Regions from separate parts of the Priestia sp. FSL R5-0597 genome, predicted to be linked through region 1. Evidence: a T-box and tRNA genes for the amino acid it is inferred to sense, from the RefSeq annotation. Region 1 holds a T-box; the other holds one or more tRNA genes.
What was found. The T-box of region 1 lies ahead of trpS (tryptophan--tRNA ligase). A T-box ahead of a tRNA ligase gene usually reads a tRNA of that ligase, here a tRNA-Trp.

Region 1 (12,644 bases):
CAAGGTTTTTCTTCCACATATCTTGAACAGCTTGTGCAATTTTTGCATGTTTTTCATCCGTGTTGTATGAAACCTTAATTGCTGGTAGTTCTGAAGCATCTTTAAGGCCCATTTCTTTCAAGCCTTTTTCTAAATATTCTTTTGCTTTTTTCACATCATTGTCTTTGAAGTAGCCTTTTTTGTTATCTTCAAACATTGTTGGTGGTACAGCCGCCATCGCTGGAACTGAACCGTCTTTTGTAATTTGTTCTGTAATACCTTTACGATCAATTGCATAAGCTAATGCTTTACGAATGTTCACATTGTCTAAAGGTTTTTGTTCTGTATTAAACTTGTACCAGTAAGTACCTGCAATCTCTTGAATGTTTAATGAACCGTCTTTCTTTAATTCAGGAAGTGCATCAGCTGGTAATTGACCGGTAGGCATACCCGCCCAGTCTAATTCACCGTTTTTGAACATTGAAAGTTCAGTGTTGTTATCATTGATCATGTACATTTCAACTTTTTTAAGTTTTACAGCATCTTTATCCCAATAGTTTTCATTAGGAACTAACTCAATTTTGTCGTTATGTTTCCAAGTTTTAAGCTTGAAAGGACCGTTTGACGTATAGTTTTCGCCTGCATTTGTGTACCATTTTTCATTTGATTCAGCAATTTTCGTATTCACTGGGAAGTACGTATAGAAAGCTGTTAATTCTAAGAAATATGGCGTTGGGTTTTCTAATGTTACCTCAAGCGTTTTATCATCTGTTGCTTTAACGGCAACATCATCTAATGAACCTTTTCCTTCATTAGCAGCCTGTGCATTTTTAACATAGTATAATTGATATGCATATTGAGATTCGTTTTTAGGATCTAACGCCCATTTCCATGCATATTCGAAATCTTTTGCTGTTACAGGGTCACCATTTGACCATTTTGCATCGTCGCGAATCGTAAACGTATATTTAGTTTGATCATCGCTGACCTTTACATCTTTCGCCATGGCATTTTCAGGTTTTCCATCTTTACCAATACGAGTTAAACCTTCAAATGTTTGTAATAATACGTTTGATGACGTTGAATCATTAGCTAAGCCTGGGTTCAGTGAGAAAGGCTCAGTTTTAATGTTTACGCGAAGCTCTTGCTCTTTTTTCTTGTCGCCGCCATCACTGCTAGCATTTTCACTGCCACCAGATTCTTTGTTAAATCCACATGCAGCTAAAAACAAGCTCATTACAAGCAGCAAACTGAAAAGAATTGACAACCTTTTCTTCATTGCGTGTTACCCCCTATTAAATTTTGTTTGTGTGGCAACCATATTTTTTTGATATGCACTAATTTCTTAATCCTCTTTCAATACAAAATAATCAGTTATTTTTTCACGTAGTAGAGTGCTAAAGACCTCACTGCAAAATTATTCTTCTACCCTATGAAACTGTCATCAATTGTTTACATGCTGTAAATCCAATGTATGCGCTTAATATGTAGAAGACTCATTCATTACAAAATTCGCTAATTGAAACAAAACATTGGCTATTTTGTTTTTTCTGAAAAATTAAGAAATTGTAATACCTTTGTAAAAAATATGTTTGTTACGCCTATTATAAATATTTTAAAAATTTATTGCAATACTATTATTTAATGGTATTTTTTTGTCATGAGGGAAAAAACCTTATCTTATAAGGATTGTGCCTACTTGTCAGACGTCTAAAATCTTTTTTGTAGTATAGGTATTACAATAGTATTACAAAGATATTAGAAATACTAAATAAAAGATTTTTACCAAATCCTCCACCAAATTTTCATCAAGAAGTGCTTTAATTAAAAGGTTCTTGTCTTTTTTTGCCGAAGAAAAATTCCAGTAAATTGTCTTATAAAACTTTTTAGCGATAAGATGTTTAAATTCCTGCTTTTTCGCGTTATAATAACGAATAACTATATAATTAAAGCTGTGAAAAAGAGTAGTATGCAGAATTTTCATTTTTAGAGAGTTTGTGGCTGGTGAAAACAAACATTGAAACCTGCAGAATGGACTTTGGAGCTTTCAAGTGCAAAGCTTGAACGTTGATCTCAACGTTACATGAATAAAGATAGTTCACAATAATGTGTGCTAATTAGGGTGGCAACGCGGTCCATTCGCCCCTAGCTTATGCTAGGAGCGGATGGGCCTTTTTATGTTGTATACGTAAACTAGCATCATATATGTGCAGATGAAAGGAAGATTTGATGAAAACAATTTTTTCAGGTATTCAACCAAGCGGTACAATCACTTTAGGTAACTACATTGGAGCGATGAAGCAATTTGTTGAACTTCAACATGACTATAACTGTCATTTTTGTATTGTAGATCAGCATGCAATTACAGCGCCTCAAGACCGTTTAGCACTTCGTAAAAACATTCGCAGCCTTGCTGCTCTGTATGTAGCAGTAGGAATTGATCCAGCAAAATCAACTTTATTTATTCAATCAGAAGTGCCCGCCCACACGGAAGCAGGATGGATGTTACAGTGCGTAGCGTATATCGGTGAACTTGAGCGTATGACTCAGTTTAAAGATAAGTCCGCTGGAAAAGAAGCAGTATCAGCAGGATTATTAACTTATCCTCCACTAATGGCAGCTGATATTCTTTTATACAACACCGATTTGGTTCCAGTTGGTGAAGATCAAAAGCAGCATTTAGAATTAACGCGTGACTTAGCTGAGCGCTTTAACAAAAAATACAATGATATCTTCACTATTCCCGAAGTACGTATTCCAAAAGTGGGCGCACGCGTCATGTCTCTTCAAGATCCTACGAAAAAAATGAGCAAGTCCGATCCAAACCAAAAAGCTTTTATTACGCTCTTGGATGACGCTAAAACGATTGAAAAGAAAATCAAAAGTGCCGTAACGGATTCAGAAGGTATTGTTCGCTACGATAAAGAAAATAAGCCAGGTATTTCAAACTTATTAAGCATTTATTCAATCCTAGCAAATAAATCAATCGAAGACATTGAAGCAATGTACGAAGGCAAAGGTTATGGTGACTTTAAAGCTGACACAGCTAAAGTAGTAGGTGAAGCACTTGCTCCAATTCAAGAAAGGTATTATGAATTAGTTGATTCTAGCGAGTTAGATGATATTTTAGATCAAGGTGCCGATAAAGCAAATGCAACGGCTAATAAAATGCTTCGCAAAATGCGAAACGCAATGGGAATTGGCCGTAAACGTTAAAAAAAAAACGACTGCTATGCAGTCGTTTTTTTAATTCACTTTTGGCTCTTGTTCAATTTCCCAAAGTTTTTCAAAGAAAGGTTGTCCTTTTACTAAGCGCTCGCATAATAATTTATGTTTCGGTGACCACCCTGACTTCGTTTCATCGTATAGCTGATTCCATACGTCTTGAAACGGCATCTCTTGAATGTCTTCGTATTTCGTTGGATTCCACTCTGTGTACCAGTAGCGGATTTGAGCTGTATTTTTTGTTGTATGTAGCTGATCAAGTGCCATAAATAACAGCTGTTTTAGCTGACGTTCTTTACGTGTTAGCCCTCTCATCGTTTCAGGAGACGGCGAAAGAATATGATGCTCTTTTTTAGTTAGCTCGTCTTCACTGAACTTATATTCTAGCTCTTCTTGATCCGCAATCATCTCATAAACTAACTGTTCTTGTCTTGGAATTAAGCGGCTTTTTCGAATTGGGATATGATAGCCCATCGTATCAATTGCTAAAATATTCGTTCCATCTGTAACAATAAAACAATATTCAACCTGCGTGCGCTCATGATTTTTCCGAATGTATGCTTTCTGATAGACATCTTGTAGTAGTTGTTGAGGTAGCTCGGAAAGATCATTTTCAATGTAATGAAATAAAAGCGGATTTACTTTTAATAACGGTGCTTGATCGAGCAGTTCTACACAATCGTCTTTTCTCCACTCATGGAAATGACACACATTATAACCGTTTTCTTCGCCTTCAAACCAATTAACCCATACATCATGAAGATATAGCATAATTTACCCCTCACTTACTATCTGTTTGTTATCCATCAGTATAGGCAGAGAAAGGAATTTTTATTCCAAATGATGTTATTTTTCTAAAAATTAATTGTAAAATACCTTCGTTTTTGGTTATTATGCAAATGCACTTATTTCGAAGCTCAGACATAACGCCAGTGCTAATGATTGCTACAGGCTTCATGAACTATATCCACCCCTATAAGCAGAAAAAATCCGAGTTTCTTCTATAGTAATAGGTTTGTCAGGAGGTCTGACAAACCTAAAAAAACCTATCACACTTTTGTGATAGATTTTTAACGAAGAGATTTTGGATTTAAAGCATCTTTTAATCCTTCACCAATGAAGTTGATAGCCAGGATCGTAAATGTAATAGCTAAACCTGGCGGAACCCACATCCAAGGCTTATTCTGCAGCACATCTGATTCCCTTGCTTCTGTCAGCATATTCCCCCAGCTCGGCGTATCAGCCGGCACGCCAAAACCGATAAAGCTAATCGCTGACTCAAACACGATAAGGATGGCCATCTGCAAACTGGCTTGAACCACAATCGTTGAAAACACATTTGGCAGCAAATGTTTGAAGATGATTTTAAACGGGCTGCACCCAATGGAAACAGCTGAAAGCACATATTCATTTTCTTTTTCAGCCAACACTTTGCTTCGCACCAGCCGGGCCGTACTTCCCCAGCTTAGGAAACTAACAACTAGGATGAGCGTCCAAACGCCTGAGATTTTTCCAATTAGAATTGTATTTAACACTACAACAAAAACAATGAGCGGAAAGTTTAAGACAAAGTCTGTAAAACGCATTAAGAATTGGTCCACTTTGCCTCCGTAATAACCCGCAATCGAACCAATAAGAGTTCCGATTAAAATAACGAGTGTTGTACAAGCAACTCCAATCAGTAACGAAGTTCTTCCTCCATACAATGTACGTGCAAATACGTCTCGACCATTTGTATCCGTTCCAAACCAATGCTCACTGGAAGGCGCTGCATTCATCGCCATATAGTCGATACGTGTAATATCTGCTTTTGTAAGCAGCGGTGCAAAAATGGCAAGAAGCGTAATCACAATCATGAAAGCCAAACTTATCATGGCTAGTTTATTTTTCACAAACTTCTTTCGCGCAATCGCCCATGGAGAAAGGTTTTTAGGAGCTTTCATATTCACTTCTGGCTGTACATCTTTTTTCGTTACAATTTCCATACTTTCTCCTCCTAATCCAAACGAATACGCGGATCTGCTACGCCGTATAACAAATCAGCAACCAGATTCCCAACTAGTGTTAAAATTGAAAACAGCATTGTAAGCGACATCATAACTGAGTAGTCACGAGTTGCTACAGAGTCAACAAACAACTTTCCGATTCCTGGATACGTAAAGATTGTCTCTGTAATGATAGAACCGCTAATGATTGTTACAAGATCAAACCCTAAAAACGTAATAAGCGGAATCATTGAGTTGCGTAAGATATGAACATTATAAATTTTAGATTCTTTTGTTCCTTTTGCTCTAGCTGTGCGCACAAAATCTTTGCGACTGTTTTCAATAATATCATTGCGCAAAAATTGGGTATACTGCGCGGTCGACATCAAGCCAAGAATCAGTGCAGGTAATATAACGTGATGAATTCTACTTTGAATAAATTCCCATGATCCCTCTTTTAATCCTACTTCAACAGAACCGCTAAACGGAAACCAGCCTAACTGAAAGGAAAATAAATAAATGCCTACGATCCCTGCGATAAACGATGGAACCGCTAATGCAAAGTAATTATATCCTGCAATAAAGTTATCTGCTAAGGTATACGGTTTTCTTCCTGCATACATACCTAAAATAAATGCAAACACATACGTAATCAAAAGCGAAGTCAAAGCTAAAAAGATCGTATTAGGCATACGCTCTAAAATAATATCTAATGTCGGTAACTTATGAGTTGTTGACTTTCCTAAATCTCCTTGTGCCACTCCCTTTACCCAGTTCCAATATTGAACGTAGATAGGATCGTTATATCCTAGCTTATCACGCATTTCCTCAATGTATTTTGGATCTGTATTACTGGGGTTGATTTCTCCCCCAAAAGGGTCCCCTGGCATCATTTTTGCCAGGGAAAACACAACAAAGGAGATCAGAATCAACATTGGAATCATCCCTAAAATACGTCTTAGTGAGTATTGCAGCATCGTTGACTCTCCTTTACATGTAAAATACTTATTCCGTTACAGACCATTTCTCCGGATCTACAACTACCGTTGATGGATCTAGAGTTACGTTTTTCACACGCTTATTCACAGCATAAATATTGATATTTTCCCATAAAGGAAGTGCTGGCAGCTGCTCGTTAAAGAATTTTTGCCATTTTACATATACATCTTTACGGTGTTTATCATCAAATGATTTTTCACTCAAACCGTCTTTAAGCATTTCATCAGATTCCTTATTTACCCAACGGCCATAGTTCCATTCAGCATTAGAGCTCCATAATCCTGTAGGATCTGGATCTGAACCAGTGTCCCAAGAACCGAAGAACGCTTCTAACGCCTTATCGTCGTTATCTTTCATTTCATTGTACAAGTTAAATTCAACAAGTGAACCCGTTGCTAATTTTGTTTTAATACCAATATCATTCCATGCTTGCATAATAGCCTTCGCACGACCCTCGAAGTTGGCTGGACCAGCATAGTGACCAAATGAGATCGTAAATGGTTTTCCGTTTGGATCTTCTACAAAACCGTCATTATTCTTATCTTTATAACCAGCTTCAGCTAACAATTTTTTAGCTTTTTCTGGACTATACTTGTACTTTGTTAAATCTTTTTGGTCAGCAGCAATCCAGAATACAGACGGAATAACTGTGTTAGAAACAACCGCTTTGTCGTTCATAAATGCTTTTACCATTGCTTTTCTATCTATTGCGTAAAGCAATGCTTGACGAAGTTTTAGATCTTTGAACTTATCATAATCATCTACGTTTTTACCAGCGTTTTTATCACGATGTCCAAATCGTAGACCAATATACGAATAACTAGTTGATTTCCCTTCCAAAAAGTCTAAGTTTTCTGCTTTTTCAACTTGCCCTAAATCAGCTGGGCGAACATCCATAATGTCGACATCGCCTTTTTTCAATGCTCCGGCGGAAACAGATGGATCCAGTACTTTTACAACAACGCCATCAAGATGAGGCTTACCTTTCCAATAGTCATCATTGCGTTCCATCTGAACATATTCACTTGCTACCACTTTTTTCACTTTAAATGGTCCAACACCAATAGGCTCTTTACGAACTTGTTTGGACTCTGCAAGATCTTTTACAGCAATTCCTTCATAGTACTTTTTCGGCATTGGATACGGCCATAGATTGTCTAAGTTATTTACACGAACTTCTTTAAACGTTACTTTAAATGTTTGCGGATCTACCACTTCAACTCCGGAAATAGAATCCGCTTTGCCGTCATGATATTCTTGAGCGCCTTTAATATGCTCAACGTTTACATAGCGTGGACCTGTATAGTCTTTATCAGCAATCGTTTCATACGTATATTTAAAATCATCTGCAGTTAATGGATCTCCGTTATGCCACTTAATCCCCTTTTTTAATTTAAACGTGTAAGTTAGTTTATCACCACTCACGTCCCAAGTAGCTAAGTCAGATTTAATTTTTAATTTCTTATCATAAGTAAAAAGACCTTCATTGATAAATTCTAAGATTTGGCTATCATACGCACTACCATACAATGCGTACTCAAAAAGCCCTTCCGGCGCTCCATCAATCCCATACGTAATCGTTCCGCCATCTTTTGGCTTGTCTGTTTTTGCACCTTCAGTTTTTGCTTCTCCGCCTTCTTTATTACTAGAAGATGAAGAACTGCTTCCACCGCTACATGCCGCTAGAAAAAGCGATAGCACAAGCAAAATGGAAACAAGTGATAAAAACGATTTCTTTTTCATCATGACGTTCCCCCTATTTAACTAATAATCTGTTCGTATGTAGCTTTTACGAGTTATATAAATGGCAAGCTACTTGATGGCCAGGTCTCACCTCCTTTAAGGCAGGTTTCATTTGGCTACACTCTGCCATGGCATGTATACAGCGAGGATGAAACGCACAGCCTTTTGGCGGATCAATTGGACTTGGCACATCTCCCTGTAAAATAATACGCTGTTTTTTCTTTCGTGGATCTGGTTCAGGTATAGCCGATACAAGCGCTTGCGTATAAGGGTGCAACGGCTCTGCGTATAGACTTTTCTTATCAGCAATTTCCACTAAACCGCCTAGGTACATAACACCGATACGGTCACTCATATGTTTAACAACACTCAAATCATGGGCAATAAATAAAAAGGTTAGGTCGAATTCTTGTTGAAGTTCTTTAAGAAGGTTTAAAACTTGTGATTGGACAGAAACGTCAAGTGCCGACACCGGTTCATCAGCAATAATAAGTTTTGGACGAAGTGCAAGTGCACGTGCAATTCCAATACGCTGACGCTGTCCACCGGAAAATTCGTGAGGATATTTATAGTATGCATCTTCCGGTAACCCTACTTTTGTAAGTAGATTCATAACTTCTGATTTTAATTGATTGGTTGATTTTCCTGTAAAATTCCGAATTGGTTCAGAAATAACATCTCCAACCATTTGCATTGGATTGAGGGAAGCATAGGGATCTTGAAAAACCATTTGGAAATCTTGTCTAATTTTACGGAGAGAAGTTCCTCTTGCTTCTGTGATATCTTTACCATCGAAAATAATTTTTCCGCTAGTTGGTTCCAACAGTCTTAGAATCGTCCTTCCTGCCGTGGATTTTCCACAGCCAGATTCTCCTACCAGACCGAGCGTTTCTCCTTTTCGAATCGCAAAGGAAATACCGTCAACTGCTTTTACATCACCAATTTTCTTTCGAAAAAATCCCCCGTGAATAGGATAGTAGGTTTTTAAATGCTGAACTTCTAGCAATACATCTTTCACTGCTTTAGTCATTAGCTTGTCTTCACTCCTTTTGACGGATAGCTGTTTTCATACAGCAGACATGCGACGTCATGCCCCTGTGAATCCTCGCGAAGAACAGGCGTAACGGAACTGCAGTCTTCCATTGCATGAGGACATCGGTTAACGAAACGACAGCCTGTCCTCGGCATGTTTACAAGAGAAGGCACAATTCCTTTGATCGTATTTAATACTTCTACATCATCTTCCATGCGTGGAATTGAGTGAAGAAGAGCTTTCGTGTACGGATGTTTTGGGGCATAAAATAACGTATCAACATCTGTATGCTCAACAATTTTCCCGCCATACATGACAATCACTTCATCACACATCTCAGCAACGACTCCTAAATCATGAGTAATCATAATAATAGACATATCATTGCTTTCTTGAATTTCTTTTAACAATTCTAAAATTTGAGCTTGAACCGTAACATCCAGGGCGGTTGTCGGCTCATCCGCAATTAAAAGTTTAGGCTGACAAGCTACCGCCATGGCAATCATGACGCGCTGTCTCATTCCTCCCGACAGCTGATGCGGATATTCATCGATGAGCTTTTCGGATCTCGAAATACCAACGCTTTTTAAAAGCGCAATGCTTTTTTCACGCGCTTCCGCTTTCGATATATTCATATGGTTAAACAATACTTCCTGCAGCTGATACCCAATGGTTAAAACAGGATTGAGAGATGTCATCGGTTCTTGGAAAATCATTGAGATGTCTTTTCCCCGAACATCATTCATCTCATCCTCTGATAAGTGCGTAAGATTCTTTCCGTTAAATACAACGCTTCCGCTTCTAATTTGACTATTTACTTTAGGTAATAGCCCAATAACGGATAAAGACAATACGCTTTTTCCACAGCCAGATTCTCCTACAACTCCTACAATTCGCTTTCGTCCGACTTGAAACGACACGTCGTCCACAGCATTATGCCAGGAATCATTAATGGAAAAAGCAGTTTGTAAATTTTTCACTTCTAGTAAAGGTGTTGATTCGACGGGCTTTTTATCCATTTATAGTGCACACCTCATTTTTCTAAAAATTGTTATATTTGAATAAGATATTATTACAATTTCATTACAAAATCAATATATTTTGAAAATTAATTATATTTTTTATTTTTAAAATAATGATTTTTGAATATCTCTTCAGCACTTTAACGCATAAACCTCCTAATTTTTTGTTGAAAACAGGATAAAATTTACTATTTTTTATTTTGGGTATATAGAACTTATTTTTTTACAGTTGGAACGCAGATTTTTTTAAGATAGTATTGGTACTAAGAGGAAGCAGCTGGGTAGTAGTTAAAGTGTGAGGCTTCATACATGAAGTAACAAGATGATAACCGATATTGTAGCCCATCATTTCTGGATACCAATTTTGGCCGAATAACAGTTGATCATATTTTTTTTCGTCAGCGCGCAGATTGTAATAAGGTTTAACATGCTTTTCCCACATTTTTTTAGCTTCTTCAATGGTATAATAATTTGTCCAAGGGGCTAAATATTTTTTACCACAATATTCCTCCACTGCTCTTTCAGCTAACCCTTCCATCATCATAGCGTCTAACAAAGTAATCGTTTCATCAGATTTGTTAATGGCTTTTAGCCTGCAAACGTGATGATATTCATGGGTAAGCACCGCTAACATTTCTTCATCGGATGTATGACTTGTCATAAACACAAATAATTTATCGGTAAAAGCGACACCTGCTCTTCCGTTAAATTCACGCTGCATTTTTCGATTTCGAGGATTGCTTGGAAGCACTAGCACCGCTACATCCGGCCCATTCCATGCTTTTTTAAGCTTTTCATAATGTGCTTTTACTTTCTTCCAAACCTGCCTTTTCTTCATTTCTTCTAATTCTTTTATAAACATTAAAGAAGGCGGACACATTCCATAGTTAAAAAGTAATTCCATATATTCTTTTTCTTTTAATTTCTTAAAATAGCGCGCAAGATAACGGCTTATTTCTTTCGGCTCCGTCCAAGTAGAAGTTGAAACAATCGGCATGTTTTCCCCTCTCTTTCTTCATCCTTTTGTTTCATGATATGTTCACAGCTACTCTTTTGGTTATTAAAAATAAAAAAAATTCTAGGCGTCAGCCTAGAATTTTTCATTATGCTTCGTACTTTTTAAAGATGATTGTTGCATTGTGACCACCGAATCCAAGTGAGTTGCTTAGCACCGCTTTTACTTCTTGCTTACGCGCTTTGTTTGGAATGTAGTCTAAATCGCACTCTTCATCGGGTGTTTGATAGTTAATTGTTGGAGGAAGAATACCGTCTTGAATTGCTTTCACACTAAAAATAGCTTCTACTCCACCAGCAGCTCCTAGCAAGTGGCCAGTCATTGACTTTGTTGAACTAATTGCTACTTTTTGAGCGTGGTCACCAAATACTTCTTTAATAGCCATCGTTTCAAATTTATCGTTGTACCCTGTACTTGTACCGTGAGCATTGATGTAATCAATATCACTTGGCTGTAGACCTGCATCTTCAATCGCATGACGCATTGCACGAACGCCGCCTTCTCCTCCTGGAGCTGGCGCTGTGATATGATGAGCATCTCCTGTTGAACCATAACCCACAATTTCAGCATAAATACGTGCGCCGCGTGCTAATGCATGTTCAAGCTCTTCAAGCACAATAACACCCGCACCTTCTCCCATAACGAAGCCGTCGCGGTCTTTATCAAACGGACGAGATGCTGTTGCAGGATCTGGATTTGTAGAAAGTGCTTTATTCGCACAGAAACCAGCAATAGATAAACGCGTGATTGGTGCTTCCGTACCGCCCGTCACCATCACGTCTGCATCTCCGCGTTGAATGACTTTAAATGCATCACCAATAGAGTTTGTACCTGTTGCACACGCCGTTACCGTACAAGAGTTCACGCCTTTCGCCCCTAAAGCAATAGAAACTTGTCCTGTTGCCATATCAGGAATCATCATCGGAATAAAGAATGGACTTACACGGCGGGCACCTTTTTCTAATAACGTTGAATATTGATTTTCAAACGTTTCCATACCGCCAATTCCAGAACCAATCCAAACCCCGACGTTTGGAGCAATCTCTTCCGTAATAGTCAAATTCGAATCTTTAACAGCCGCCAATGCAGCTACCATCGCATATTGAGTAAAGCGATCCATCTTACGAGCCTCTTTGCGGTCAATAAAATCTTCCACGTTAAAATCTTTTACTTCAGCCGCTACTTTAGCAGGAAATTCATCTGCATCTAGTCTTGTTAAAGGACCAACGCCAGACACGCCTGCTACTGCGTTTTTCCAAGCTGTTTCTACGTCATTTCCAATTGGTGTAAGCCCACCAAGTCCTGTTACAACTACACGTTTTTTATTCATCGTACATTCATCTCCTTCAGTTGCTTTAAAAATGTAGTGTTATTTTCCCCATCTAATGGCAATAGCTCCCCATGTTAAGCCGCCTCCGAAGCCAACCATTACAATTAAATCATCGTCTTGAATTTTCCCTGCTTCAAGCTCATGAACAATTGAAATTGGAATCGATGCTGCTGATGTATTGCCGTAGTATTGGATTGTTTTAGACATTTTTTCTTCAGGCAAGTCTAATCGCTGTCTTGCAGCTTCCATAATACGAATATTCGCTTGATGAGGTACAAGAAAATCAACATCCTCTTTTGTTAAACCTGCTTTT
Region 2 (12,644 bases), 1.5 Mb from region 1:
GCCTTTGAAGTGTATGGAAAAGAAGTCACGTTCATTGATAGTGCTGATCGTATTTTAAATAAATATCTTGATCCAGAATTTACAAGCTTGATGGAAACGGAATTTAAAAAGCGCGGAGTTACATTAGCATTAAACCAAGCGGTTACTAAATTTGCAGGCAGCGATGGATCTGTTGAAAAAGTAGTGACAACTGCAGGTGAATATGAAGCGGATCTTGTTATTTTGTGTGTTGGCTTTCGTCCAAACACAGACTTAGTAAAAGGGCAGGTAGACATGCTTCCAAACGGCGCAATTGTGGTTGATGAATATATGCAAACAAGCAAAAAAGATATATTTGCGGCCGGAGATAGCTGTGCGATTTACTACAATCCGATTAAGAAACATGCCTATATTCCACTTGCTACAAATGCGGTTAGAATGGGAACATTAGTTGCTCAAAACCTTGTTAAACCGACGATTAAGTATATGGGAACACAAGGAACATCAGGCTTGCATATTTATGATTACAATGTTGCATCTACCGGCATAACTGAAACAGCGGCTTCTCTTTTTGATATGAATGTGAAAAGTATCACAATATCAGAAAATAACCGACCAGAATTCATGCCAACGTACGAAAATATTACGTTAAAAGTAGTATATGAAGAAGAAACGAGACGAATTGTAGGTGCACAGGTTATTTCTAAAATTGATGCTACTCAAGCAATTAATACATTGTCTGTATGCGTACAGCAGGAAATGACGATCGATGAGCTTGGCTTTATGGACTTTTTCTTTCAACCCCACTTTAATAAGCCTTGGCATTTCTTAAACCAAGCAGGGCTTCAAGCGCTTCAAGCATAAAAAAGCAGGTGACTACCTGCTTTTTTTATGTAGATTTTATTATCTTTTTTATTTTTATTTTAGCTGGTTTAAAACGAATCCATCCTATGATAAGAAGAATAAAAGGATATAAAGCTCCCATCAAAAAACTATAGGGAATCCACGTTTCGGCTAACCATGTTTTTTGATAGGTAATGGTTGGGTACACAATAATGGAAAAAGTCGTAACAATTAATCCCATCGGTAACGTTAGAAATCGAGTTTCATTGATGTTAAAAATATGACAAAGTCCAGCGATGGAAGCATGAAAATAAAGAGAAACTTTAAAGAAAAGAGTAAGAAACCATATAATGGCAATAATTACCTCGATTCCTTGCAAAAAATTTCCCACCTCAATTCGCTTAGCCATTTCATATACGGGAAACATGGTAGTTGAAGAATGATAAGAACCAATAACGATTATACAAGAAAAAATAACAATTACCATAATAAATCCACCTAGCAGGCTGCCGCTCATTAAAGCTTTAGCTCCTTTTTCAGGTTTTCTTAAATGAAGGGGGAAAATCATCATCAAAGGAGCAAAAGTAAAATAAGTAATGCTAAGAAAGATAAGAACCGAATGAGTCAGCGGTTTTAAGTGAATGTCCATTAAAGGCATAAGATTTTCAAGTTTCATTTGAGGAGTTAGTGAAAAAATAAAAATTCCGAGAAGGCCAACAAACCACGGGAAAAAGATTTCACAGCAGCGTGCAATTGTTTCTAGCCCGAGTCTTGCCCCGAACACAACTACAAGCATAAAAATAATATGAATAGCAAGCAGCGGCGTTTCCATCATAATATGGGTATTTAAAAAACTCCCGACGTAGTATACAATGCGGCTGCACGTTATGACAGTAGATAGGACAAATAAACAAGATACACCTTTTCCTAGATATTTTCCAAATACTACATCATTGATTTCTACCAGATTTTTATCTTTAAATAAAAGTCCGAGAGCTATATATACTTTCACTAATACAAATCCGCATGCTACTCCGAGAATAGCCGGAATCCAAGCAGTTTGCTTAGAATCAACAGTCATAGCCGCTGGAGCAATAACAATTGTGCTTCCAATTGTATAAAGCATGACGAGCATGCGAAATTGAATCGTTGAAATTTTAACTACAGGTTTCACGGTATTCACTTCCTCGTCTTACGTATTAAGATAATAAATGAAGTAAAAATATGCTGATTGGTCTAAAGATAGCAGCTGATAAATCAGAAGGATTTGGAACATACAAACCCAGTGCTTTACAGATGCTTACGGACGTTCCAATTGCAAGAACTGTGTAGAATAGCCATAATTCTTTCTTCGCTTTTTTTTGCCGTAAGTTAGGTACTTCAAACCAAATGACGAGCGTGCAAACAATAAGTAACCCCAATACCCCTAGCATAGACTAGCTCCTATACATGAATAATTAATGTTATATTTTCCAGAAAAATAACTACTTATACTGAAGGTGCATTCTCTATTAAAGGTTTTTGATTTTTTAGTCGCTGTTAGAAGAATGCTGCTTTTTGTTTTGAATAAATCCTGCAATTAAAAGGAAAAGCGGATATAAGATGCCTACAAGTAAGCTGTAGGGAATCCACGTTTTTGTATCCCAATCTTTTTGATAAGAAACGCTTGGATATACAATAAGGGAAAGTGTAATCATGATGAGTGCGACTGGAAAAGAAAATAGCTTGTAGTCCTTTATATGAAATACATTGGCAAACCCCAAAAGAGTAGCGTAAAAGTAAATGCAAAGCTTAAAAAAGAGAGTAATAAACCACAAAATAGCAATGACTACTTCAATACCTTGAAGAAAGTTTCCTACATCAATTCTTCTTCCTAATTCATAGCTTGGAAACATGGTGATTTGGGAGTAATAAGGACCAAGCACTAAAATTCCAAGTAAGATTAACGTAACCATCACTAGTCCACCGGCTATATTCCCTATATAAAAAGATTGAGTGGACTTTTTTGTGTCTGGTGTATGGGAAGGGAAAATCATAAGCAGAATCGTATAAGTCAAAGAACTCATGCTTAAAAACGTTAAAACAGCCCGAATAAAAGCTTTTGGATGTATTTCGAACACAGGCTGAATATGCTCTATTTTAATTTGCGGAATCATAGACAAAATCAGAAGTCCGAATAATCCGACAAACCAAGGGAATAAAATCTCGGCACTTCGTGCAATAACTTCTATTCCTAGGCGTACTCCTACGATAACCACACCCATAAATGCAATGTGGATGGCTGTAAGCGGCGTGTAGGGAAGAATTTGTGTAGTGAGAAAATTCCCTACATAGTAAAGAACTTGACTGCTGATAAACAAATTGGATAATACAAAAACAGCAGAAACAATCTTTCCAAACAGTTTACCTAAAATTTTTTCGTTCATTTCCATCAGCGTAAGCGTTGGAAACATTTTTCCTAGTGAGGTAAAAAGCAAAACTAAGCCAATTCCTGATGCTACACCGAAAAGTGCTGCAATCCAGGCATCTTGATGAGCATCAGCCGTAATAGCGGCAGGCACAACAATAATTGTGCTTCCGATGCTATATAAAGTTACTAGCTTGCGAAATTGCGCAGCCGAAATATTGATTTCATTAAGCAAAATGAGCACATCCTTTTGCCATATACACGAATTAAGTGATCCAACGGAATAATAAGTGACTTAAAGGCTGAAACATTGCTTCTACCCAATCAGAAGGGTTCGGTAGAGGCAGCCGAAAGATTTTTGCAAGAGCGATCATGATACTGATTGTCATGAATACAATAAAAATTTTCCGTTCTTTTTTATGAGAGTGTTGAGGTAATCTTTTTATTTCCATCCATATAATCCCTGCACAAATGATCAAAAAGGAAAGAAACAAGTGCATGCAGTCAACCCCAATATATTTTGACGTTCAAATAAGCTATTCGTATGATGTCCGCTAAAGAAAGTGATTATACATTTATGTAAAATATAGAAAGTATTTCAAGGGATAAAAGATATCATTGGACGCTCTTAAATAATAAAGGAAGTTGTTATGCGGAATATTTACGCAGCTTCAACCTATTGAAACGTCGTATGAATAAGTGGAAAAATGCCACACTATAGAGTGAACAAATGGAAAGGAGCACTATGATGAAAAAATTCCCATATAACAAAGATAAACAACAATCGTTTCAAGCAGCACAGCAGGGGCATAAAGAAGCAGTAGATGCATATGAACAGGCAAATGAAGCTAAAAATGATGCATCCTATGGACATGAAGCGAAGCAAGCGATAGGTGAAGTGAACGAAGCCTCTCAGCAAATCGAGAATGCGCTTGAAAATGCTTCTGCAACACAGCGTCAGCGTTTAACTGAGTTTCAGCAAGACATAAAAGATATGGAAAACGACCTTAATCAATAAAAGAGCCGCTGTTTTACTTGCACTTAGAGCAGGTTCACAATAGGGTATAAATTGCAAAAGCAGAAGATAATGAACTTCTGCTTTTTTTTATTGGCAGAGTGAATGTAGGTTTCGTGTATATAATAGCTTCTAGCAGTTGTTTTGAGGGCAAGGCGAAGGCTCCTATAGGGAAAGCAGAATAGGTGAGACCCTGCAGGAGCGGAAGCGAAGGCTTGCACGGAAATCAACAGTAGTGTAACAAATAATCCATCGTTCCATTCTTATTTTAAAAGGTATAGAAGTTAAAAAAGTAAGAATCCTAATAAAAACAGAACGATAAGAATGGAAAGGGATTGTGACAGGAAACATGCTAATAAATATACTAATAATGATTGTCGTATTGTACTTCATATATGTATTCGTAACTGCATTGGTACTGTTTTATGTCCCTTTGCACAAGGGAAAAGACTTAAAAGTAATGAATACTGAGAATTTTTACGGAAAGAAAGAATCCACAGACCGCGTTATGCTTTTGGAAAACGGTTATTTTTCAGGACTTGTTCGGATGCAGATGATTCAAGAAGCGAGGCATACAATCGATATTGCGTACTTTTCCATCGGCAAAGGTCGTTCGTCGGATTTACTTATGGGTGCTTTATTCGAAGCTGCGGACCGAGGTATACGTATTCGAGTGCTGTTAGACGGGATCTCTCATGGGTTAAAAGGCAAGAGAAAAAATGTTCTTTATGCTCTAGCTTTCCACAATAATATTGAATTAAAGTACTATGAGCCCTTTACTATTCTTAAACCTTGGACATGGCATAACCGTCTTCACGATAAAATAATAGTAGTCGATGGCCAATTAGGTATTAGTGGAGGACGAAATATTGGAGATAAATACTTGGCCAGTCAACCGGATAAAAATTTTGTCTATGACCGTGATGTGCTGATTTATAATACAAAGCAAGAAAGTAATAGTGTCATTCTCTCAATGGAGAAGTATGTAGAGAAATTATGGAACCACCCGTATACGCGCAAAGCTTTTCCAAAGCTCAAGAAAACTAAACAATTTCGTGGCCTTTCAGGAAAGAAATTGTTAATAGATCAATACGAAGAGGCCAAAAAAGCAAACGAACCCTTTGTCCATCCTTATATTGTATGGAGAGAATCGACGATGCCTACAAGAAAGATTTCTTTTATTACAAATCCTATTCAAAGAATGAATAAAAGCCCTTTTATATGGAAAACGTTTATTAAGCTTTCCGAGCAAGCTGAAAAATCCATTGTCGTTCAAAGTCCTTATATTGTACCAACAAAAGAGATGGAACAGTATATAGATAAGTCAGTAAAATCTAAAGTGCAAAGAATTATTTTAACGAATTCTATTACGTCCACTCCGAATGCTATGGCTTTTTCTGCATACTTAGGAGTGAAAAATCGCGTCATAAAAGCGGCTTCAAAGCTTTATGAATATCAACAGCCTTATTCCATTCACGGGAAATCCGTTGTTTACGACCAGCGTTTGAGCGCAGTTGGTTCTTTTAACTTAGATTCACGTTCTGTATTTTTAAATACTGAATCTATGGTTATGATAGATAGTGAAGAATTTGCAGCCGAGCTAACAGGGGCTATTGAAACTAAAATTTCTCACAGTACGCTTGTGGGAAATGAGGGGGAACCTGTGGATTTTAATACGGATTCTCAAAAAAACGTGCCTCCTGTAAAATCTGCACTCCTCCATATTCTTTCAGTCTTCACGCGATTTTGGAGACATTTTGTATAGTTCTGCACTTTGCCTAAAAAAGGGCTTTTACAGAAAGCTTCTAAAAATAAATGGTAGAGGGTAAAAGGTGCTGCAACTGGCAGTGGAAAGTGTGAAAAGCTGTGATATGCCTCACAGTTTTTTTGAAGTCGCCAGTACTAGTCATGATTCATAAAAAGACCTATTGACGAAATTCCATATATGTTTTATTATAATATAGCGTCGTCAATAAACGAGGTTCTTTTGAAGAAATCATTTCTAGGGGCATAGTTTAAAGGTAGAACTACGGTCTCCAAAACCGTCAGTGTGGGTTCGATTCCTACTGCCCCTGCCATTTTGGAGTTATTTTTCAATTCACACGCGGGTGTGGCGGAATTGGCAGACGCGCTAGACTTAGGATCTAGTGTCTTATGACGTGGGGGTTCAAGTCCCTTCACCCGCATCTTTACTTTTATATATTGCGCGGAAGTAGTTCAGTGGTAGAACACCACCTTGCCAAGGTGGGGGTCGCGAGTTCGAACCTCGTCTTCCGCTTCTTTTCAAAAGCAGTTTGCATGTGCAAACTGCTTTTTTTGTTGTAGAAATAAAGATTTTTACTATGCTGTTTTTAATTAGAAATAGTTTATTCAATCAGTGCTGCTTATACGTATTGTTTTCGTGAATATACACATATTATTGGGGTTACATTAAAAGCTAATGAACGATACGTGAAGACGTCTAATATGGTTTTTAAGATAGGGGAGAGTCCTATGGAATCTAGTTGGTTTTCAATTATACCGTTTTTAATTGTTATTCCAATAGCTATTTTCACCAAACAAGTGCTGCCAGGGTTGTTTTTAGGCTTATTAGTAGGCGCTTATTTGATTGATCATTCGATTGTCGGAGGTGTTGAAAAGTTACTTCACTACGTTGTACAAGCTCTTAGAAATAAAAGTAATATAGAAATCGTTGTCTTTTTATACGCGTTTTCAGGGCTTATCGGAATGATTAAGATGGCTGGAGGAGTTAAAGGTTTTGTGGAAACAGCTGCAGAAAGAATTGATACAAGAAAAAAAGCTCTTATTTTAACCTATGTTTCAACCATTGGAACATTCAGTGCTCCCACATTTCGTTTTGTGACGATCGCGCCCATTATGAGAGCGCTGCTGAAAAAAGTGAAAATGACGACAGCAGAGCTAGGGTTTGTTATTGAAACAACTGCTACTCCTGTTATCGTCTTAATTCCCGTGGCAACGGCATTTGTAGGATATATGGTCTCAATCATTCAAATGGCAATTGATCATCAAGGCATAAAACAAGACGCTTATTCTTTGTTTATTCAAAGCATTCCTTATAATTTCTTTTCGATTGTGATTATTTTAGTAGGGATTTATTTCAGCTTTTTTCATCATTCAACGTCTACGGCTCCTATGAAGCTCGAGGAAGAAGACGAAAAAGATTGGCATGATTGTCATCCTTGCGTATCGAAGGATTTGCCTTCTAAGCCTTGGAATTTGTTAGTACCTTTACTTGTTGTGATTTCACTTACCTTACTTTTAACATGGTGGAGTGGACATCGTAAGAGTCACACCTTTTTTGAAGCATTTATTAAAGCAGACGTGTTAGAAGCGATGGTAGTAGCTTTAATTATGACTACGTTAATTACGCTCATTTTTTTCTTGTTTCAGCGCTTTACATTACAGAATTTGCTTAATGGTTTTATCACAGGAGGCAATGACTTGATGTCCGTTATTTTGTTGTTATCGGTAGTATGGGGATTATCCGCTGTTACAGAAGACTTAGGTTTTTCAAATTTCGTGACGGCACATTCTAAGTGGATTCCTCAAATGTTTGTCACTCCGTTCATGTTTATCTTTGGAGCCGCTATTTCTTACTTTATCGGATCTGCTTGGGGAACGTGGGGGATTTTAATGCCGCTTGGCGTATCGCTTGCAAGTTCTGCAGATCTTTCTTTGCCGTTAATTATCGGTGCGGTGTTTGCGAGCGGTTCCTTTGGAGCGTTTTCTTCACCTTTAAGCGACGATACGAATACCATCGCCAAAATATTAGATTTATCTGTTATTGAATATGCCAAGTATAAATTAAAGCCAGCTTTAATTGCAGCGGGAATAACAGTTGCTTTCTATCTTGTTGTATCTTTCTTATTTTGAATGAGAAAAATAGCCGTCTAGTATCAATTTTTCATTTTTTTTAATTTAAAGTATGCATACAGTCCTAATGACAGGCACACTAGCATGATACAAGTAAGCGGAAATAAGATGGTATTAACAAAATGATCATAAAACCATATATACACGCACATCACCTCAATAATTTTAACGTCATTTTTTCTATTTAGTAGAGATACACTATCTGTGCTGCTTCTTCCTATTCTTCAAAAAGGCGATAATCAGAAGCAGTAGGGGTATGATAGAAAATAGCGGCATATGCAAAAGAAATCTCGCTACGTGCAATCCTTCGTAAAGGTGTTCTTGAAAATTACTAGCGATTGTAATCGACAAAAACAACACAATGATGCCTAAAGGATACGCTAGACGTGAAGGAGATTTAATTTTAAATAAAGTAGCTGTACCTATTATAGAAGCATAAAACAAGATGCTAACTTTGAAATAAATCCCAATCACCATAGCGAACATAAAAAATACATCTAGACGCTCTAAAAAATCAGCTACTTGGATCGTTTGGACAGTACTAAGAAGAGGGAACTGTGATCTTGTCGTCAGATCAACTCCAAGCACGCTAATGTTAATGATCATCGTAATAATTAGATTAATTCCGCTTAATCCCGTTGCGCATAGCATGGTCACACTTGCTTTTTTGGGATTGCTTAAGTAAGGAAGAAGCATAGTAAATACAATAGCTTCTGTGAAAGGAAAATATAGCGTTTCGGTCAAAGCAACTTTGGCAACAGGAAGTATTCCTTCTTTTAATACCGGCTGCAAGTTCTTAAAATCAACTAATCCTGAGCTAATAATTAAGATGAAGCCTGCAATAGCTAGAAAATACATAAAAATAAACAGAAGCTCTCCTGATCTCGCTATCGCTTCAATTCCTTTTCGGGTTATATAGATAATGACCAGCATCAATAAGGCATTGGCAATAAATAAAGGCGTATCCGGATAAGCAAAAGTAAGAAGCATTTCTCCGAAATCTCTTAGAACTCGTGATGCATCGTATAAAAAATAGACAATATATACAAATGCAAGAAGTGTTCCCAGTGCCTTACCTAAAATTTTCTGCATGTATTCTGTAGGGAGGAGGTCCGGATAGTAGGAATAGAGCTTATGATAGACTAAGAAGAAAAAAAAGCTGCACAGCATTCCAATTAAAATAGCTAGCCATGCATCTTGCTTCGCTCTCATTGCAAGAGGAACTAATAAAGCGCTTCCCAGTTCGAATAATACCATGAGAATGAATAATTGAGTGGCGCTGATTTTTGCTTTTTCCATATAGCCAGAACCTCCTTACCTCATTGTTGTTTTTCTTTTACGCTAGAGAGAAACGATTTATTGCGCAGACCCGTTCGGCGAATGTAAGCTTCTACTGTAACGTCTACATCTAATTTTGGAAAATAAACGTCATCCCATTCTGATTTGAATTTTTCCCACTGATTGGGGCGCGTGCGTTCCAGTGCTTCTCCAAACCCAAAGATGTCAACTTTGTCTGTCTGAGCTTGTTTAATAGCTGTTTGTAATTCTTTTTTTATTTCTTTACCTGCAGCTTTTTCCATTTTTTTGATTACGGCAGGTTGACGTGTATCAACAGGGACCTCCACTTCTCCAAGATCGCCTTCTACGCGAGTGTGAACGAACACGTAAGGTTTTCCTTTTTTCATTTTTACAGATACATCCGTTTTTTGACGAACTGTTTGATAGGCAAGCGCTTCTTTTTTTCCTTTCCAATCTATATTAATATCCGTTCCTTGTATTTTATCAAGAATCCAAACGCTGCCTCTGGCTGGACTATTGTACAACCAGTCGATTAACTTTCCATTTTTAAAAACAGCAATGCCAGAAGCACGAAGGGTAGCTTCTGGTGCGCTTTGCTGGAGGTTATCTAATTTTTCTGCTTGTTGAGGATTTCCAACTAAACGAAAACCCGAGACTAGTGCTTCTCCTCCGGGAGATTCGAGAGACCTCATCACTTCTTGAAAGGAAACCTTTAGATTTTCTCCCCATTTTCTTTGAGTGAACTCCAGCGTTTTCATAATTTTGTTTGCTGGAATTTTATCGACAGGCGTTAGTGCTTTTACCAAATCAGCAGCACTTGACTGGTTTGCGATGACTAGGGAAGTCGTAATTCGAAACTCAGGATCGCGATCAATAGAATCAATAAGAATGTTAATTCCTTCTTCACGCGCTAGTTTTTCTCCGATCACTACTAAGTTGGTATGGGCATAATAAAGTCTTCGGGAAATTCTAGCTGAAGCGCGTCTGCTTGCTTCAACTAAATTATCGCCAGAAGCAGAATAGATCGTAACAGGCGGACTTTGAGTACCGCCGCCCCCTTGTAAGCCAGCTACGTTTCCCGGGTTAATAATTTGAAAGGTAAGCTCATACCGTCCGTTTTTCGTTTTATCAATGCCCATTGCCGATACAAATGCAAGGTCTGTTAATTCTTTTTTACTCCAGCAGCTCGTAAGCAATACCATCATTATGGTCATTACCAGTAAAAATAAACTTTTACGTTTCATTTTGATCACCTTTTTCAAGTTCCTGGTTAATCATACCTCTTGAAGAAGGAGGCTCAGGCTTTTGATGTTTGCTTTGACGAACTTTGTTATCACTAATTAATTTAGGTCTTCTTCTCATCGTCCACCAAGGTAACCGCAGCAATGTATCTTCATTGCTTGCAGGAATAAAGGGTGCTAATGGGGTCATGTAAGGAACACCAAATGAACGTAAGCTGCATAGGTGTCCAACCCCCATTAAAAGAATAAGGATAATGCCATAGAAGCCGAATGTAGCCGCTCCCAGTATGAATAAAAAACGAATTAAACGCGCTGAAATAGCCATATCGAAAGACGGTGTGGCAAAGCTAGCAATGGCTGTAATCGATACGATAATAACCATAGCTGGTGAGACGATCCCCGCTTGAACTGCTGCTTGCCCAATAACAAGGGCTCCGACGATCGATACAGCAGAGCCGATAGCTTTTGGTAAACGAATCCCTGCTTCACGCAAAATTTCAAAGGTGACTTCCATAAAAAAAGCTTCCACGAACGCGGGAAATGGAACCGATTCTCGCTGTGCTGCAAGAGCTACAATAAGCGTTGTAGGTACCATCTCTTGATGAAATGTCGTAACCGCTACATATGTAGCAGGCGCGATAAGTGAAATCATAAACATAAACACCCGCAAAAGACGAATGGACGTCGCAATATCAAAGCGTGCGTAGTAATCTTCAGCCGATTGGAAAAATTGAATGAACAACGCTGGAGCAATAAGGACAAAAGGAGTTCCATCCACAAAAATAGCAATTCTTCCTTCCAAAAGGTTACCTGCCACCACATCGGGTCTTTCTGTATTATAAATAGTTGGAAAAGGAGTGACCGTTTGATCTTCAATCAGCTGCTCAACATAACCTGATTCCAAAATACTATCAATATCAATGTTTTTTAATCGCTTTCGAATTTCTTTCACAACTTTATCGTTTGCGATGCCATGAATATACATAAGAGTGACATCCGTTTTAGTTACTCGACCAATCTTCATCGACTCTAGCCATAAGTCGGGTGTTTTAATAATTCGGCGCACCATGGCTAAGTTTGTGCCAATAGACTCAGTAAAGGCACCTTTTGGTCCCCGCACTACCATTTGGGTAGTAGATTCTGAAATGGCACGCTTTTCACCGCCTTGTGTACTCACGCTGAGTACGCGGTTTATGCCGTCCACAATAAGAAGGCTATCACCTGACATCAAAGAAGAAAGTAAATCATTCCAGTTGTCTGCAAACGATACGTTGCCGATTGTTACGATGTCTTCGGAAATTAACTCTAATGCATTTTTATCGTTTAGTTCGTTTTTTTCATTATCTTTCATAAGAGACTGCAGTAAGTAATCTTGAATAGCCTGATTATCTACAATCCCTTCTATGTAGACGATAGCAGCGGCTAAGCTGTTATTGCTGCCTATTTTAAAATGACGAATCACAATATCTGAGCTGTTTCCAGTTTTCTCTTTAATTAAGGTAAGGTTCTCCGACAGCAGATTCTTAAGAGAAGAAGCTGTTTGTTCGCTGTTTGTTTGATCTGCCTGAGGTTCAAGCTTATTTTTAGATTTTTGATTTTTAAAAAACGAAGGCATAAATGAAAGCACCCTTACTATAGTTTTTATTAATTTGACCAAAAACCGTATAATTATGTAATTTTTAACAAAATATCTTTTGCATGACGGTAAATGAAAATGACGACCCTATGAGGTAAGTAACCATTAGGTAAGGAGTGAAAGGAATGAAAATTATTGGAGTTAGCCTGCTGCTATTTGGATCTGTGATTGCTCTTTCTGTAGGAATTGATCTTTTTCAAGGAGCGAACGTACTGCAGGCACTATACAATGCTTTAAGCCCGTTTCGTGTAATGGAAGTGGCCGAATTATTTGTCCTTTTTTCTCTTTTGTTTTTCTTTTTTGCAGAGTCACTTTACCTTGTTTTAAAGA

Region 2: it has a tRNA-Trp gene. The T-box ahead of trpS (tryptophan--tRNA ligase) is inferred to sense a tRNA for this amino acid. The anticodon was not compared.

Annotation. Positions count from the first base shown of each region.
Region 1 covers NZ_JBBOUZ010000001.1:671,360-684,003, reverse strand. The annotation lists gene MKX72_RS03610 (peptide ABC transporter substrate-binding protein) at 1-1,258, opposite strand, end outside; T-box leader at 1,925-2,129, shown strand; gene trpS (tryptophan--tRNA ligase) at 2,206-3,195, shown strand; gene MKX72_RS03600 (YjbA family protein) at 3,226-3,975, opposite strand; gene MKX72_RS03595 (hypothetical protein) at 4,004-4,162, opposite strand; gene opp4C (oligopeptide ABC transporter permease) at 4,275-5,189, opposite strand; gene opp4B (oligopeptide ABC transporter permease) at 5,201-6,166, opposite strand; gene opp4A (oligopeptide ABC transporter substrate-binding protein) at 6,195-7,934, opposite strand; gene MKX72_RS03575 (ABC transporter ATP-binding protein) at 7,978-8,961, opposite strand; gene MKX72_RS03570 (ABC transporter ATP-binding protein) at 8,961-9,983, opposite strand; gene MKX72_RS03565 (DUF2268 domain-containing protein) at 10,210-10,983, opposite strand; gene fabF (beta-ketoacyl-ACP synthase II) at 11,090-12,331, opposite strand; gene MKX72_RS03555 (beta-ketoacyl-ACP synthase III) at 12,371-12,644, opposite strand, start outside.
Region 2 covers NZ_JBBOUZ010000001.1:2,197,888-2,210,531, forward strand. The annotation lists gene MKX72_RS11195 (FAD-dependent oxidoreductase) at 1-843, shown strand, start outside; gene MKX72_RS11200 (GerAB/ArcD/ProY family transporter) at 869-1,996, opposite strand; gene MKX72_RS11205 (hypothetical protein) at 2,022-2,255, opposite strand; gene MKX72_RS11210 (GerAB/ArcD/ProY family transporter) at 2,352-3,473, opposite strand; gene MKX72_RS11215 (hypothetical protein) at 3,496-3,681, opposite strand; gene MKX72_RS11220 (hypothetical protein) at 3,978-4,247, shown strand; gene MKX72_RS11225 (phospholipase D-like domain-containing protein) at 4,615-6,009, shown strand; tRNA gene MKX72_RS11230 (tRNA-Trp) at 6,249-6,322, shown strand; tRNA gene MKX72_RS11235 (tRNA-Leu) at 6,349-6,430, shown strand; tRNA gene MKX72_RS11240 (tRNA-Gly) at 6,451-6,522, shown strand; gene MKX72_RS11245 (Na+/H+ antiporter NhaC family protein) at 6,738-8,138, shown strand; gene MKX72_RS11250 (GerAB/ArcD/ProY family transporter) at 8,337-9,437, opposite strand; gene MKX72_RS11255 (Ger(x)C family spore germination protein) at 9,458-10,681, opposite strand; gene MKX72_RS11260 (spore germination protein) at 10,671-12,293, opposite strand; gene MKX72_RS11265 (hypothetical protein) at 12,440-12,644, shown strand, end outside.